DNA from 4 places in the Streptomyces sp. NPDC059696 genome. Region 2 is predicted to be linked to each of the others. Evidence: riboswitches for the same ligand, from Rfam matches in the RefSeq annotation. Region 2 holds a riboswitch; each other region holds the start of a gene.
What was found. Region 2 has a riboswitch for cobalamin ahead of ACFV20_RS27810 (cobalamin biosynthesis protein). Riboswitches for the same ligand answer to the same signal wherever they lie in the genome.
Positions count from the first base shown of each region.

Region 1: another riboswitch for cobalamin. It lies ahead of ACFV20_RS10970 (energy-coupling factor ABC transporter permease); the one in region 2 lies ahead of ACFV20_RS27810 (cobalamin biosynthesis protein).
Region 3: another riboswitch for cobalamin. It lies ahead of ACFV20_RS25975 (ribonucleoside-diphosphate reductase subunit alpha); the one in region 2 lies ahead of ACFV20_RS27810 (cobalamin biosynthesis protein).
Region 4: another riboswitch for cobalamin. It lies ahead of ACFV20_RS19000 (ABC transporter substrate-binding protein); the one in region 2 lies ahead of ACFV20_RS27810 (cobalamin biosynthesis protein).

Region 1 is NZ_JBHWFG010000008.1:60,956-65,145, reverse strand. Features, by position in the region: gene ACFV20_RS10975 (protein kinase) at 104-1,555, shown strand; cobalamin riboswitch at 1,684-1,869, shown strand; gene ACFV20_RS10970 (energy-coupling factor ABC transporter permease) at 1,899-2,606, shown strand; gene ACFV20_RS10965 (energy-coupling factor ABC transporter substrate-binding protein) at 2,603-2,971, shown strand; gene cbiQ (cobalt ECF transporter T component CbiQ) at 2,978-3,727, shown strand; gene ACFV20_RS10955 (energy-coupling factor ABC transporter ATP-binding protein) at 3,724-4,190, shown strand, end outside.
Region 2 is NZ_JBHWFG010000029.1:94,218-98,407, forward strand. Features, by position in the region: gene cobN (cobaltochelatase subunit CobN) at 1-88, opposite strand, end outside; gene ACFV20_RS27805 (cobyric acid synthase) at 85-1,593, opposite strand; gene ACFV20_RS27810 (cobalamin biosynthesis protein) at 1,595-2,674, opposite strand; cobalamin riboswitch at 2,775-2,908, opposite strand; gene ACFV20_RS27815 (hypothetical protein) at 3,050-3,271, opposite strand; gene ACFV20_RS27820 (anion permease) at 3,303-4,190, opposite strand, start outside.
Region 3 is NZ_JBHWFG010000026.1:36,219-40,408, forward strand. Features, by position in the region: gene mctP (monocarboxylate uptake permease MctP) at 1-1,038, shown strand, start outside; gene ACFV20_RS25970 (GNAT family N-acetyltransferase) at 1,159-1,665, shown strand; cobalamin riboswitch at 1,701-1,874, shown strand; gene ACFV20_RS25975 (ribonucleoside-diphosphate reductase subunit alpha) at 1,999-4,190, shown strand, end outside.
Region 4 is NZ_JBHWFG010000016.1:46,621-50,810, reverse strand. Features, by position in the region: gene ACFV20_RS19015 (ArsR/SmtB family transcription factor) at 1-326, shown strand, start outside; gene ACFV20_RS19010 (4-hydroxybenzoate 3-monooxygenase) at 539-1,762, opposite strand; gene ACFV20_RS19005 (CoA-binding protein) at 1,821-2,249, opposite strand; cobalamin riboswitch at 2,334-2,524, shown strand; gene ACFV20_RS19000 (ABC transporter substrate-binding protein) at 2,593-3,609, shown strand; gene ACFV20_RS18995 (FecCD family ABC transporter permease) at 3,606-4,190, shown strand, end outside.

The sequences.
Region 1 (4,190 bases), on a different contig from region 2:
CGCGCCAGTATCCTGGGTCGGCTGCGGCACCCCCACCAACCCCCGTGCGGACGCGGGGAGTTCGGCCTGCGGCGCGACCTTCCCACGCATGAGACGAGGACGAGTGCTGCTAGCGGGCCGCTACCGGCTGGATGTTGAGATCGGGCGCGGTGGAATGGGAGAGGTCTGGCGTGCCTACGACACCATGCTCGCCAGAGCGGTGGCCCTCAAGCTGCTGCTGCCCCAGGACACCGACCCCACGGCGGCCTCCCGGTTCCGTCTGGAGGCGCAGACCGCCGGGCGTCTCAACCACCCCAACGTCGTGGGGGTCCTGGACTTCGGGGAGTACGACAACCGGCTGTACCTGGTCATGGAGCTCGTCGAGGGCGACAGCCTCGCCGGGGTGCTGGCCGGCTCCGGCGCGCTGCCCGCCGAGCGGGTGGCCCGGCTCGCCGCACAGGCGTCCGCGGGGCTCGCCGCCGCGCACGCCCAGGGCATCGTGCACCGGGACGTCAAACCGGCCAACCTGCTGCTGGACACGGCCGGCACGCTGAAGATCGGCGACTTCGGCATCGCGCGGTTCCTCGACGACCCCGGCGCCGCGCTCACCGCCACCGGGCAGATCATCGGCACCGGCCTCTACCTCGCGCCCGAGCGGGCCCTGGGCAAGCCCGCCGGGCCGGCCTCGGACATGTACTCCCTGGGCTGTGTGCTCTACCAGCTCCTCAGCGGACGACCGCCGTTCGAGGCCGACACCGCCGTCGCCCTGCTCCACCAGCATCTCGACTCCGCTCCCGTGCCGCCCCGCGAGCTCGGGGTCGCCGGGCTTCCGCCCGCGTTCGAGAACTACCTCCTCGGTCTGCTCGCCAAGCAGCCCGAGGACCGGCCCACCGCCCAGCAGGCCGCCGAGTGGTTCGCCGGGGGCGCCTGGCAGGGCCTGCCCGAGCCACTGCCCGAGGTCTCCCCGCCGCTGCGGCCCGCCACCACGTCCAGGGCGAAGCCCGCCGGTCCGGGCTCGTACGGCGGCGCCGACACCGGCGCTCCGACCACGTACGCGCTGCCGGCGACCACGGGACACCGCACCGCGGCCCGGGCCGCCCAGGCGGGGCGTTCGGGCCGCACCCGCGGGCGCGGCGGTGCCGGCAACCGGTCGAGGGTGGCCGCGACGGCCGCCGCCGCGGGCCTCTTCCTCGCGGCGATGCTCCTCGGCATGCGCTGGTTCTCGCCCGACACGACCGCGGAGGGCACGGAACCCGACGCGTCCCCGACGGCGAGCAGTCCAGCCGCCGAGGCGTCCGAGGACTCCGCGCCCGGCTCCTCCGAGCAGCAGACCGACCAGCGGGCCGACCCGGCCGTCGGCCCGGGTACGGCCGACACGCCGGACACCGGCACCGTGGCCGATGTCACTCCCTCCGCCTCGCCGTCCTCGTCGGCTCCTGCCGCGCCCGCGCCGAGTGCGGCGGCTCCGACACAGGGGGCAGGCGGCGGGCCGGCGCAGCCGAAGCCGCAGGAGCCGCTCCAGGGCGGGGAAGAGGACGGGAGCGACGACGGCGGGGACGACGGGACCGACGACTGACGCGGCCCGGGCGGCGTGTGACGGGCCGCTGTCGAGCGCGCGTGGATCGGCCGCGGGATGCGCCGGTGTGCGAACGGGCGCCCCCTCACGCGCCCCTTGGGTGGCTTGTCATCGCCCTTACCCCGGCCTTATTGTCACCAGGCCTTGGTGAACGGGAAATCCGGTGTGATGCCGGTGCGGCCCTCGCCACTGTGAATCGGGAAGTCCGGCTCCAGCCCTCAGGGGCAGCCACTGGGTCCTCGTGACCCGGGAAGGCGGAGTCCGGGCGGTGGTACCCGTCAGCCAGGAGACCGGCCAAGGCGCGTCAACCATCCACGAGGTGCTGGAGAGGGTCTGCTGAGCCATGCACATAGCCGAGGGTTTCCTTCCTCCGGCGCACGCGGTCGCCTGGGGCGTCGCGTCGGCGCCGTTCGTCGTCCACGGGGTCCGGTCGCTCACCCGTGAAGTGCGCGAGCATCCCGAGAGCACGCTGCTCCTCGGTGCGTCCGGTGCCTTCACCTTCGTCCTGTCCGCCCTGAAACTGCCGTCCGTCACGGGCAGTTGCTCGCACCCCACCGGCACGGGCCTGGGCGCCATCCTGTTCCGGCCGCCCATCATGGCGGTGCTGGGCACCATCACCCTGCTCTTCCAGGCACTGCTGCTCGCGCACGGCGGCCTCACCACGCTCGGCGCCAACGTCTTCTCCATGGCGATCGTCGGGCCCTGGGCCGGATACGCCGTCTACCGGCTGCTGCGGCGCTCCAACGCACCGCTGATGGTGGCGGTGTTCTTCGCCGCGTTCCTCGCCGACCTGTCCACCTACTGCGTCACCAGCGTGCAGCTGGCGCTCGCGTTCCCCGACCCGGGCAGCGGGTTCCTGGGCGCGCTCGGCAAATTCGGTTCCATCTTCGCCGTCACCCAGATCCCGCTCGCGGTGAGCGAGGGCCTGCTGACCGTGCTCGTGATGCGGCTGCTGGTGCAGTCCAGCAAGGGCGAACTGACCCGGCTGGGCGTGCTCGTCGCCACCCGGCGGGCCCGGACGGAGACCGAGACCGAGGCAGTGGCCCGATGAAGCGGAACACGAAGATCAACCTGCTCCTGCTGCTCGCCGTGGCCGCGCTGGCGGTGCTGCCCCTGGCGCTCGGGCTCGGCGACCACAAGAAGGAGCCGTTCACGGGCGCCGACGCCGAGGCGGAGACGGCGATCACCGAGCTGAAGCCGGACTACGAGCCGTGGTTCTCGCCCTTGTACGAACCGCCCTCCGGCGAGATCGAGTCGGCGCTGTTCGCCCTCCAGGCGGCTCTCGGCGCCGGTGTACTCGCCTACTACTTCGGTCTGCGCCGGGGCCGCAGGCAGGGCGAGCAGCGGGCGCTGGAGCGGGAGTCCGACGACACGCTCGCCGGCACCGCCGGGAAGTCCGCCGCGGAACGGGACTGAGCCCGGGTGCTGCCGATCGACGCGGCGGCGCACGGCAGTCGCTGGCGCCGCCGCCATCCCGTGGACAAGGCCGTGCTCGGACTCGGTCTCACCCTGCTCGCGATCTCGCTGCCGCCCTGGCCGGGCGCGGCCCTGGTGCTCCTGACGGCCCTGGTCGTGCTCCTGGGTCCGGCCGGTGTGCCCGGGCGGCGGCTGTGGCGGGCCTACCGGGTGCCGCTGGGCTTCTGCGTGACGGGCGCCCTCACGCTGCTCGTCCAGGTGGGCGGGCCGGGTGGTTTCGTCGCCTTCGCCGCCGACGGGCCGATCCGGGCCGGGGAGTTGCTGCTGCGCACCTCGGCGGCCTCCCTGGGCGTGCTGCTGTTCGCCTTCACCACGCCCATGTCCGACCTGCTGCCCCGGCTGGTCCGGGCCGGGGTGCCCGCTCCGGTCGTCGACGTCGCGCTCGTGACGTACCGGATGAGCTTCCTGCTGCTGGACTCCGTGCGCCGCATCCGGGAGGCCCAGGCGGCCCGGCTCGGGCACACCGGCCGGGCCGCGGAGTGGCGGTCCCTGGCCGGGCTCGGCGCCACCGCCTTCGTCCGGGCCTTCGACCGGGCCACCCGTCTCCAGGCCGGGCTCGCCGGGCGCGGCTACGACGGCACCCTGCGGGTCCTGGTGCCCGAGGCCCGGGTCTCCGTCCGTTTCACCGCGGCCAGTTGCGCGCTGCTCGCGGCGGTGGCCGTCCTCACCCTCGTACTGGAAAGGCCGCTGACATGAGCGAGCCCGCCCTCGTCGCCCTGCGGGGCGCGTCCTTCGCCTACGAGGACGGCCCGGCCGTGCTCAGCGGCCTCGACTTCGACATCCGCGAGGGCCGCGCGCTCGCGCTGCTCGGCCGCAACGGCAGCGGCAAGACCACGCTGATGCGGCTGCTCTCCGGCGGTCTGAAACCGCACCAGGGGCGGCTGACGGTCGAGGGACGGCCGGTGGCGTACGACCGCAAGGGGCTGACCGGGCTGCGGACGACCGTGCAGCTGGTGGTGCAGGACCCGGACGACCAGTTGTTCGCGGCCTCCGTCGAGCAGGACGTGTCGTTCGGGCCGTTGAACCTCGGCCTGGACGACACGCAGGTCCGGGCGCGCGTGGCGGAGGCGCTGGCCGCCCTGGACATCACGGCCCTGGCCGACCGGCCGACCCATCTGCTCTCCTACGGGCAGCGCAAACGGACCGCCATCGCGGGAGC
Region 2 (4,190 bases):
GGTTGCCGATCCGGTAGTCGGCACCTGAGGCGGCCCGGGCCGCCAGCAGGTCCGTGTCGGCGGTCGACAACAACAACACAGTGCTCATGCGGGTGCTCCCGGTGGAATGAAGGGCAGTCCTTGCGGCGCGCCGGACTCGATGAGCCGCCACAGCGCGTCGGTGTCCGCGTGCTGTTCGATCAGGTCGCCGAGCCGGTCGAGCTGCTCCTCGCGCAGCGCGGCGAACGAGGTGTCCGGCGCGGGCACGAAGCGGCGGCCCGCGGCGGCCGCCACCTCGCGCAGAAAGGCCCGCCGGAAGCCGTCCGACTCCAGTGAGCCGTGCCAGTGCGTGCCCCAGGTCTGGCCGACCCGGCAGCCGTCCAGGAAGGGGTCTCCGCCGGTGACGTCGGCGACCCCGTGGTGGATCTCGTAACCCTCGACGTGCTCCCCGAGGGCCTCCCCGGACGGCCGGGTGAGGGTCTTCTCGCGGGCGAACCGCACCCGTACGGGCAGCATCCCGAGCCCGTCGACGTGGCCCCGGCGGCTCTCCACGTCGTCCTCGATGTGCTCGCCGAGGATCTGGAAGCCGCCGCAGATGCCGAGCACGGGCCGCTGCTCGGCGGCCCTGCGGACCAGGGCGTCGGCCAGCCCGCGCTCGCGCAGCCACTCCAGCGCCCGGACCGTCCCGCGGGTGCCGGGCACGATGACGAGGTCGGCGTCGGACAGCTCCTCCGGCCGGTCCACGAACCGCACCACGACGCCCGGTTCGGCGGCCAGGGCGTCCACGTCGGTGAAGTTGGACATCAGCGGCACGGCGCAGACCGCGACGCGCAGCACGTCCTCGCCGACCGGCGGGGCGACGACGGACTCCCGCACCACCCCCCGCAGGGAGACCCTGAGGCCGTCCTCCTCGTCGATCCCGAGCCCGTGCCGGAACGGCAGCACGCCGTACGTCCTGCGCCCCGTGAGGCCGTGCAGCATCTCCAGACCCGGCTCCAGCAGGGAGACGTCCCCGCGGAACTTGTTGACGAGGAACCCGGCGACACAGGCCTGGTCCTCGGGCGACAGCAGCGCCACCGTCCCGAAGAACGAGGCGAACACCCCGCCCCGATCGATGTCGCCGACGACGAGCACGGGCAGCCCGGCGTTCCGGGCGATCCCCATGTTCACGATGTCCGTCCGCCGCAGATTGATCTCGGCGGGAGAACCGGCCCCCTCACAGATCACCGCGTCATACGTGCCCCGCAACTGCTCCAGGCAGTCCAGCACCGTCCCGAGCAGCCGCTGTTGGCGTCCGCCGTGGTAGCCACGCGCGCTCATCTCCCCGACCGGCTTGCCCAGCAGCACGACCTGACTGCTCTGCTCGCCGCCGGGCTTGAGCAGCACCGGGTTCATCAGCGCGGTCGGCTCGACGCGGCAGGCCTGCGCCTGCATGGCCTGGGCCCGTCCGATCTCGGCCCCCTCCGTCGTCACGAAGGAGTTCAGGGACATGTTCTGTGCCTTGAAGGGCGCGACCTTGACGCCTTGGCGCACCAGCCACCGGCAGATACCGGCGGTCACGACGCTCTTGCCGGCGTCGGAGGTGGTGCCGGCAACGAGAAGCCCACCGCTCATGTCATTTCCCCCACTTCAGCGACCACGGGCCCCGGAGCGACGGCGCACTCCCGAGCAACCGCGCACTCCCGAGCAACCGCGCATTCCCGAGCAACCGCGCATTCCCGAGCGACCGCGCGCTCCTGGACGACGGCGCACTACTGGACGACCGCGTACTCATCAGCAACCGCGCGCCCGCGCACACCCCGAGCGCGAGCCATGTCACGCGCTGCGACAGCCGCACGGCCCGTTCGACGTCCTGCGTACCGACGGCACGCCCCCGCGTGTTCAGCACGGGACGGTGCTCCACCCGCCCGCCGTACGAGAGCGTCCCGCCGAGCCGCACCCCGAGCGCCCCGGCGAACGAGGCCTCCACGGGCCCCGCGTTGGGACTCGGATGCCTGTCCGCGTCGGCCCGCCAGGCCCGCACGGCCCCCCGCGGATCCGGCCCGGCCAGAGCGGCGAGCACGGCGGTCAGCCGCGCTCCCGGCCACCCCGCGAGGTCGTCCAGCCGCGCGGAGGCCCACCCGTAGCGGCGGTAGCGGGCCGACTTGTGCCCGACCATGGCGTCCAGGGTGTTGACGGCCCGGAACCCCAGCAGCCCCGGCACCCCGCCGACGGCCCCCCACACCAGCGCCCCCACCACCGCGTCGGAGGTGTTCTCGGCGACGGACTCGACCACGGCCCGGGCCATGCCGTCGGCGTCGAGGGCCTGCGGATCGCGGCCGCACAGGTGCGGCAGCCGCGCCCGGGCCGCCTCGACGTCCCCGGCCTCCAGCGCCTGCCCGATGGTGCGCGCCTCCCGGGCGAGTGAAGTCCCCCCGACGACGGCCCAGGTGGCGGCAGCGGTCAGCGCCGCGGAGGCGGCGGGGGAGGTGCGCACGGCACGCGCGGCGACGGACCCGAGGGCGACGGCCCCGCCGGCACACACGGCGGTGTGCAGCGCGCCCCACCCGCGGTGGTCCCGCCACAACACCCGTTCCACGGCACCCGCGGCCCGTCCGAACGCGGCGACCGGATGCCCCCGGCGAGGATCACCGAGCAGCAGGTCACCGATCAGACCGGCGGCGGCGCCGTACGCGAAGACGCGACCGGCACCCATGGGCTCAGCCGGCCAGGAGGGCGGGCAGGGGTGGGGTGGTGAACCTCGATCGGCAGCCGCGCATGGCGATATGTGTCCTCACTCAGGGTGTCCACGCCCTGGTTCGACGAGATCGGCGGTGAGAGTTCCTGGCTCCCGGGGATTGCTACCCCGGTGACAGTGGCGGGACCGCGCCGGACTTTCACCGGCTTCCTCTCCTGCCGCCGTACTGGCCCCGGCAGTCCACCACGGCCGGGAACGGCCGTCAACTTGCCGTTGACCTGCGAGGGGAGAGTGTGGAGAACCCCACATCGCCCCCTGCCCCCACACGACGACCGGGCGGCACAGGACCTCAAGTCCCGTGCCGCCCGGCGGACACGATGTGCGGTGCGGCGCTCAGGCCACGATCAGGTAGATCCCGTACCCCACGGCCACCGCACACGCCGCGAAGCACGCGTACGCGCCGGTGACCGCGAGACTCGCGGACCCGCCCTCGGCGACCGCCCGCTCGCGGCGCGAGAGACCGGTGATGCCGAGGGTGAACAGGCCGACGAGGGCCACGGTGACCACGAGGCTGACGCCGAAGACGGAGCCGAGGGCCGCCCAGTCGATCTTCATATCCGAGACTCTTCCTTGTAACCGGTGGCGGTCAGACCGTGGTGGTCGTGGTCGGCGTGCGCTCGGCGGTGGCCTGCGCCGGGAACGAGGGGACCGGGTCCTCCGACGCCGGGGCCGTGCCGCCCACCGGCGGCGGCGTCACCGCGGCGATCGCGGTGGTCACCACACCGGCAGGCTCGGCGTCAGCGGTGTCGTTGACGTTGGTGTGGTCGACCACCTCACGCCGCGACAGCTTCCAGATCGCCGCGCTGGAGGCGATGAGGAAGACGGCCACCACCGCGGTGCCCCAGCTGCCGAAGCCGGTGACGTACTCGGCGAGCGCGCCCACCAGGGCCGCGGCCGGCAGGGTCAGACCCCACGCGACGAACATCCGCGTCGCGGTGGACCAGCGGACCACGCCGCCCTTGCGGCCGAGCCCGGCACCCATCACCGAACCGGACACGGAGTGCGTCGTGGAGAGGGAGAAACCGAGGTGCGAGGAGGCCAGGATGACCGTGGCCGCGGAGGTCTGGGCGGCGAAGCCCTGCTGCGGCTGGAGGTCGGTCAGTCCCTTGCCCATGGTGCGGATGATGCGCCAGCCGCCCAGGTAGGTGCCGAGCGCGATGGCGAGACCCGCCGAGAGGATGACCCACATGGGCGGGTCCGAGTCGGGCGCCACGGCGCCGCCGGCGACCAGCGCGAGGGTGATGATGCCCATCGTCTTCTGGGCGTCGTTGGTGCCGTGGGCCAGGGAGACCAGGCCGGCGGAGGCGATCTGACCGGTCCGGTAGCCCTTCTTGGACGCCTGGCTCTCGGCCTTGCTGCCGAGGGAGTACGTCAGCCGCGTGGCGAGCATCGCCGCGATGCCCGCGACCAGCGGGGCGGCGATCGCCGGAATCAGCACCTTGGTGACCAGCACGTCTCCGTGCACCGCGCCGAT
Region 3 (4,190 bases), on a different contig from region 2:
GCGTTCGTGAAGGACACGCTGATCTACATCGTCATCGCGGTGGCGATCATCTACATCCCGATCAAACTGGGCGGCTTCGACGACATCTTCGCCAAGGCCGGCGACGCGTTCAGCCAGACCAATCCGGCGACCGGCGCGCCACGCGGGGCCCTGGCACCGGCCGAGCCGGGCCAGTGGACGTACGCCACGCTGGCGTTGGGCTCCGCCCTCGCCCTGTTCATGTACCCGCACTCGATCACGGCGACGTTGTCCTCGAAGAGCCGTGAGGTGATCCGCCGCAACACCACGATCCTGCCGCTGTACTCGCTGATGCTGGGTCTGCTGGCGCTGCTCGGCTTCATGGCGATCGCGGCCGGCATCAAGGTGCAGAACGGTCAGCTGGCGATCCCGCAGCTGTTCGAGACGATGTTCCCGGACTGGTTCGCGGGCGTGGCGTTCGCGGCGATCGGCATCGGCGCGCTGGTGCCGGCGGCCATCATGTCCATCGCGGCCGCGAACCTCTTCACCCGCAACATCTACAAGGACTTCATCAAGCCGGACGCCACCCCGGCGCAGGAGACCAAGGTCTCCAAGCTGGTCTCCCTGCTGGTGAAGGTCGGCGCCCTGGCGTTCGTCCTCACCATGGACAAGACGGTCGCCATCAACTTCCAGCTGCTGGGCGGCATCTGGATCCTGCAGACCTTCCCGGCGCTGGTCGGCGGCCTGTTCACCCGCTGGTTCCACCGCTGGGCCCTGCTCGCGGGCTGGGCGGTCGGCATGGTCTACGGCACGGTCGCGGCGTACGGCGTGGCCTCCCCGACGCAGAAGCACTTCGGCGGCTCCGCGAAGGAGATCCCGGGCATCGGGGAGATCGGTTACATCGGCCTCACGGCGTTCGTCCTGAACGTGGTGGTGACGGTGGTCCTGACCTTCGTCCTGAAGGCCCTGAAGGCTCCCGACGGCATCGACGAGACCAAGCCGGAGGACTACACGGCGGACGCGGGCGACCCGGGGGTCCAGGTGGAACTCCCGCCTGCGACGGCGGGGACGAGCCATTGAGCGCGGCCTGAGCGGGCCGCGCTCAGGGGCGCGGGGAACTGCGCGAACAACCACACCACACCCGCAGCGGGCCGCCGACCTGACACACATCGGCGGCCCGCTGTCGTGCACACTCGCGCCATGGACCTCCTGATCCGCCGTGCGCATCCCACCGAATACGACGAACTCGGCACCATCACCGCCCAGGCCTACCTTCAGGACGGCCTCCTCGACTTCGGCGAGGGCGACGCGTACCTGGGCGTACTGAGGGACGTCGCCGGACGAGCCGGCGCCGCGGACGTCCTGGCGGCTCTGAAGGACGGCCGCGTGCTCGGCGGCGTCACCTTCGTGCCGTCCGGCGGGCCCATGGCCGACATAGCCGGCCCCGGAGAGGCCGAGATCCGCATGCTCGCCGTCGCGCACGCGGCCCGCGGACAGGGAGTCGGCGAGGCCCTCGTGCGCTCCTGCGTCGAGCGGGCACGGGCCACCCCGGGCTGCCGGAGCGTCGTGCTGTCGACCCAGCCCACCATGCACGCGGCCCACCGCATCTACGGACGGCTGGGCTTCACGCGTACCCCCGATCGTGACTGGAACCCCCTCCCGGAGCTGACGGACATCACTCTTCTCACCTATGAGTTGACGCTCTGAAACCAGCACGACACAACATCTGGGGGTGCCGTTCGAACCCGGCACAAGATGTATGCTCGTGCTCGCTGTCGCCGCAGGGGAATCCGGTGCGAATCCGGAACTGTCCCGCAACGGTGTACTTGTGCATGTCTGTTCCCGGAACCGCCCGTTCCTGGGGCCGTCGTGCACAGGGGTCAGTCCGAGGACCTGCCGACAGCGCACCCGGCCACCCGGCCGGTGTGCCCTGACGTCCGGGCCTCGTGGAGTGGGCCGGTGGACGCGACGCCGCAGTGCGCTCGCGTGCTGCCCCCTGCCCTCGACGAGGCCCCCGTGCCGAGCGAGGGAGAGCCCCACGTGACCATCGCGCCAGCCGAACCGGTCTCAGCCGAAGAGGAGCACGACGCTCCCGGTGCCGCGCTGCTGCGGACCCTGAGCGAGCTGACCGCCGACCTCCCCGACGCCGACCCCGGCCGGGTCGCCGCCGCCGCGCTGCGCGGCCGGTCCGCCGCCGCGGACGAGGCGGAGTTGCGGGAACTGGCGACGGAGGCAGCGGCCGGTCTGATCTCCGAGGACCCCGCCTACTCCCGGCTGGCCGCCCGGCTGCTGACCATCGGCATCCGCGAGGAGGCCGCCTCGCAGGGCGTCACGTCCTTCACCGAGTCCGTCGCGGTCGGCCACCGCGAGGGGCTCATCGCCGACCGCACCGCCGAGTTCGTGCGCGTCCACGCCGCCCGCCTCGACGCGCTGATCGACCGTGCGGCCGACGACCGCTTCGGCTACTTCGGCCTGCGCACCCTGCACAGCCGCTATCTGCTGCGCCACCCGCACACCCGCAAGGTCGTCGAGACGCCCCAGCACTTCATGCTGCGGGTGGCGTGCGGTCTCGCCGAGGACGACACCGTACGCGCGGTGGACGAGGTCGCGGCTCTCTACGGGCTCATGAGCCGCCTCGACTACCTCCCCTCCTCCCCCACGCTCTTCAACTCCGGCACCCGGCACCCCCAGATGTCGTCCTGCTACCTCCTGGACTCCCCGCAGGACGAGCTGGACTCCATCTACGACCGGTATCACCAGGTGGCGCGGCTGTCGAAGCACGCCGGCGGCATCGGCATCGCCTACTCCCGGATCCGCGCCCGCGGTTCACTGATCCGCGGCACCAACGGGCACTCCAACGGCATCGTCCCGTTCCTCAAGACCCTGGACGCCTCGGTCGCCGCCGTGAACCAGGGCGGCCGGCGCAAGGGTGCCGCCGCGGTCTACCTGGAGACCTGGCACGCCGACATCGAGGAGTTCCTGGAGCTGCGCGACAACACCGGCGAGGACGCCCGCCGTACGCACAACCTGAACCTCGCGCACTGGGTGCCGGACGAGTTCATGCGGCGCGTGAACGCGGACGCGCCGTGGTCGTTGTTCTCCCCCTCCGACGTGCCGGAGCTGGTCGACCTGTGGGGCGAGGAGTTCGACGCCGCGTACCGGGCGGCCGAGGCGAAGGGCCTCGCGAAGAAGACCCTGCCCGCGCGTGAGCTGTACGGCCGCATGATGCGCACCCTCGCGCAGACCGGCAACGGCTGGATGACCTTCAAGGACGCCGCCAACCGCACCGCCAACCAGACGGCCGAGCCCGGACACGTCGTGCACTCCTCCAACCTCTGCACGGAGATCCTGGAGGTCACCGACGACGGCGAGACGGCGGTCTGCAACCTGGGCTCGGTGAACCTCGGCGCGTTCGTGACCGGCGGGGACATCGACTGGGAGCGCCTGGACGAGACCGTCCGCACGGCCGTGACGTTCCTCGACCGGGTCGTGGACATCAACTTCTACCCGACCGAGCAGGCGGGCCGCTCCAACGCCCGCTGGCGTCCGGTCGGCCTCGGCGCGATGGGCCTCCAGGACGTCTTCTTCAAGCTGCGCCTGCCCTTCGACTCGCCCGAGGCCAAGGCCCTGTCCACCCGTATCGCCGAGCGGATCATGCTCGCCGCGTACGAGGCCTCCGCCGACCTCGCCGAGCGCAACGGCCCGCTGCCGGCCTGGGAGAAGACCCGCACGGCCCGGGGCGTGCTGCACCCGGACCACTACGACGCGGAGCTGACCTGGCCGGAGCGCTGGGCGGCGCTGCGCGAGCGCGTCGCCACGACCGGCATGCGCAACTCGCTGCTGCTGGCCATCGCGCCCACGGCCACCATCGCCTCCATCGCGGGCGTGTACGAGTGCATCGAGCCGCAGGTGTCCAACCTGTTCAAGCGCGAGACGCTGTCGGGCGAGTTCCTCCAGGTCAACTCCTACCTGGTGGACGAGCTGAAGCGGCTCGGCGTGTGGGACGCCCGCACCCGGGAGGCCCTGCGCGAGGCCAGCGGCTCGGTGCAGGGCTTCGCCTGGATCCCCGAGGACGTGCGCGCCCTCTACCGCACGGCGTGGGAGATCCCGCAGCGCGGCCTGATCGACATGGCGGCGGCCAGGACGCCGTTCCTGGACCAGTCCCAGTCCCTGAACCTGTTCCTGGAGACACCGACCATCGGCAAGCTCTCCTCGATGTACGCCTACGCCTG
Region 4 (4,190 bases), on a different contig from region 2:
ATGCGCATCCGCGCAGCCCGGGCGAGGAACAGTTCGCGCTCGCCGCGGAGGTTCTCGCCCTGCTGGGGGACCGGACCCGGCTCGCCCTGCTGCACGCGCTGACCGGGGGAGAGGCGGACGTCACGACCCTCACGCAGGCGTGCGGGGCGGCCAGGCCGGCCGTCAGCCAGCACCTGGCGCGACTGCGCCTGGCGGGCCTGGTGGACACGCGCAAGGACGGCCGCCGGGTGATCTACTCACTGCGCGACGGCCATCTGCGCCGCCTGGTCGACGAGGCGCTGAACGTGGCCGACCACCGCCTCAGCGACCGCCCCCCGCACGACTGACCACGGCAGCACCCAGGTCCCACTGGACACGCCTCGCACGGCAGGGACGCGGTTCCGCTGGGCGCGGCTCGCACGGCAGCGCCGGGGTCCCGCTGGGCACGCCTCGCACGGCAGGGATGCGGTTCTGCTGGGCGCGGCTCGCACGGCAGGGACGCGGTTCTGCTGGGCGCGGCTCGCACGGCAGGGACGCGGTCCCGAGACGCGCGGCTCGCTCAGTAGCGTGCCGCCGTCCCCAGGTACTGCTCGGCGAAGGCGGCGGCCGCGGTGGGCGAGGTGAACAGGCGGCGCAGCCGGGCGAGCGCGGTGCCCGCACGGAACGGGTCGCCCGCCGCCGTGCCGTGGTACACCTCGGACAGCCACTGCGAGAACTCCTGGTAGTCCCACACCCGGCGCAGACACGCCTCCGCGTAGCCGCCGAGGCCGCTGTCGTCGCCGGTGGTCAGCCGGGCCACCAGGGCGTCGCCGAGGAGGAAGGCGTCGTGCAGGGCGAGATTCATGCCCTTGGCCGCGATGGGGGCGACCAGGTGGGCCGCGTCGCCCGCGAGATGGAGCCGGCCGTGCACCATCGGCTCGACCACGTAGTCGTGCATGTCCAGCACGCGCTTCTCGATCAGCCGCCCCTCGGTCGGCGGGGGCGCGCCGGCCGCCCCGAGCCGCTGCCGGAGCTCCGACCAGACGCGCTCGTGCGGCCAGTTGTCCGGATCGTCGCCCGGCGGGCACTGGAGGTAGTAGCGGGTCAGCTCCGGGCTGCGGGGCATCTGGCCGGCGAACCCGCGCGCGTGGCAGCCGAACAGCACGCAGTCGGCGGACGGCGGCGCCTCGGCGAGCAGGGCCAGCCAGCCGATGCCGTAGTCGTGCCGCGCGATCCGGACCCGCTCGGGAGGGAGCGCGGCCCGGGTCGCTCCCCGTGCCCCGTCGCACCCGGCGACGAAGTCGCAGTGCACGAGTCGGCGTTCACCCGTCTCGGGGCAGGCGTACGACACGGACGGCTGGTCGCTGTCGAGGTCGTGCAGCGCCACGTCCCGGACGCCGAAGCGGATCTCGCCGCCGCGGACGTCGGCGTACTCGCGCACCAGGTCCGTCACCAGCAACGGCTGCGGGTAGACGAAGTGGTGACTTCCCGTCAGCTCGCCGTAGGGAAACCGGTAGCGCTCCCCCTCGAAGCGGAACTCGCAGGCGGTGTGCAGTTCCGCGCGGTCCAGCAGGTTCCGGGCGAGGCCCCGCTTCTCCAGGCCGCGTACGGCCCATTCCTCGATGACCCCCGCACGGGGCCGCCGTTCGATGACCTCGCGGGTCTCCGCCTCCAGCACCAGACAGCCGACGGACGCGGCCCGCAGGATGTTGCCGACGGTCAGACCCGCCGGGCCGGCGCCCACGACGACGACCGGAAAGCGTTGCGGGCCGTCGGAGTCCGGAGGCGGAGAGGCGTGGGACATGCGCACATTATGGAGGCCTCCTCCCGGCGGACGGGCACCTCCGGGAGGAGGCCTCAGGTCAGGATGTCCGTACGTCGTGCCGGGGCAGCCGCGGGATCTCGATGGCCGGGCAGCGGTCCATCACCATCTCCAGGCCCGCCGCGCGCGTCCGGTCGTACGCCCCCTCGTCGATCACGCCGAGCTGGAACCAGACGCCCTTCGCGCCCTTGGCGACCGCCTCGTCCGCGACGGCTCCGGCGAGCTCGCTGTTCACGAACACGTCCACGACGTCCACGTCGAAGGGGATGTCCGCCAGACTCGCGTACCCCTTCTCCCCGTGCACCGTCTCCGCCTTCGGGTGCACCGGTACGACGCGCTTGCCGAAACGCTGCAGCACGGCGGCGACGCCGTACGCCGCGCGCTGCCGGTTCGACGACAGGCCCACCACCGCCCAGGTGTCGCCGAGCCCGGTGAGGATCCTGCGGACCGTTGCCTCGTCGCCGTACACCGGCGGCCTCCTCGCACGTCGTGGACGAACTGCTCCTCCCCTTCAACGGCGGCGGGTGCGCGGTGATTCCCCTGACGGCCCCCGTGATAGCTTGCCGAGGCCAGTCGAACCCATGTACGTGGGTCAGGGAATCCGGTGCGAATCCGGAACTGACGCGCAGCGGTGAGGGGGACGGGCGGGGCCTCGGCCACTGGACTCCTGCACGGACGTCCGGGAAGGCGCTCCGACCCGGGCGAACCCGAGTCCGAAGACCTGCTGGCGGCCCCCGCGGCCGCGCGCGGCGGGGGAGCACCGTACGACCGGGCTCCGCGCATGAGCCCTCGACGCCTGAGGACTGGTTCCCGTGCCCCTCGCCCGCCCCGCCCGCGCCGCCGCGCTGCTCACGGCCGGATTCCTTCTCCTGACCGGCTGCGGCGGCACCACGTCCACCGACGCCAAGGCCGCCGTCACCCTCACCGACTGCGGGCACGAGGTCCGCGTCCCCGCCCCGCCGCAGCACGCCGTGTCCCTCAACCAGGGCACCACCGAGATCCTGCTCTCCCTGGGCCTCGCCGACCGCCTCGCGGGCACGGCCACCTGGACCGACCCCGTGATGAAGGGGCTGGAGAAGGCCGACGCGACGGTGCCACGCCTCGCCGACGACAACCCGTCCTTCGAGCGCGTCCTGGACGCCGAGCCCGACTTCGTCGCCGCGTCCTTCGTCTCCACCCTCGGCAAGGGCGGCGTCGCCACCCGCGAACAGTTCGAGAAGCTCGGCGTCCCCACCTACGTCTCCCCGTCCGACTGCGCCGGCAAGGACAACTCGGGCGGCGGCGACGGCGCACGCGACAAGGCACTCGACATCGACACCGTCTACCGCGAGGTCCATGACCTCGCGACCGTGTTCGGGGTGAGGAAGCGCGGCGACGCCCTCGTGGCCTCCCTCCGGCAGCGCATGAAGAAGGCCACCGCGGGCGTCGACGCCTCCGGCGTCACCCTCCTGTACTGGTTCGCGAACTCCGAGTCGCCCTACCTGGCGGGCTGTTGCGGAGCGCCCGGCATCATCACCCGGGCCCTCGGCGCGAAGAACGTCTTCGACGACACCCGCGAGGAGTGGCCGCAGGTCAACTGGGAGACGGTCGCCGACCGCGACCCCGACGTCCTCGTCATCGGCGACCTGACCCGCACGTCCCAGACCGCCGAGTCGGCCGAGAAGAAGATCGCCTTCCTGGAGTCCAACCCGGTCACGAGGAACATGGACGCCGTCCGGCACCGGCGGTACGTGCTGCTGAGCGGGCAGGCCATGAACCCGACCATCCGCACCGTCGAGGGCGTCGAGCAGGTCGCCGCCGGGCTGCGCCGCTTCGGGCTGGTGCGGTGACGGCCCAGGGCCTGCCGGCCGCCGGGACCAGGCCCCGGCGCCGGGCAGGACTCGCGCTGGGCGCGGCCGGGGCCGTCGCGCTCGTCGCTTCCCTCGCCGTGGCCATCACCATCGGCCCCGCCGACATCGGCGTCGCGGACGTGTGGTCCGTCGTGGCCGCCCATCTCGGTCTCGGCAGCTCCGGGCTGACGCCGATCCGGGACGGCATCGTCTGGCAGCTGCGGCTGCCGCGCACCCTGCTCGCGGCCGTGTGCGGAGCCGGACTGGCCGTGTGCGGAGCGGTGATGCAGTCCCTGCTGCGCAACCCGCTCGCCGACCCCTTCGTCCTCGGAGTGTCCTCGGGCGCCTCCACCGGAGCGGTACTCGTCGTCGTCCTCGGCGTGGGCGGCGGTGCCCTGCCGGTGCCGGCCGGGGCGTTCCTCGGCGCCCTGCTGTCGTTCGCGCTGGTGCTGCTGCTCAGCCACAGCCTGGGCGGCACCACCGACCGGGTCGTCCTCGCGGGCGTCGCCGCCATGCAGCTCTTCTCCGCGCTGACCTCATTCGTCGTGCTGACCTCCGCCGACGCCGAGACCACCCGCGGC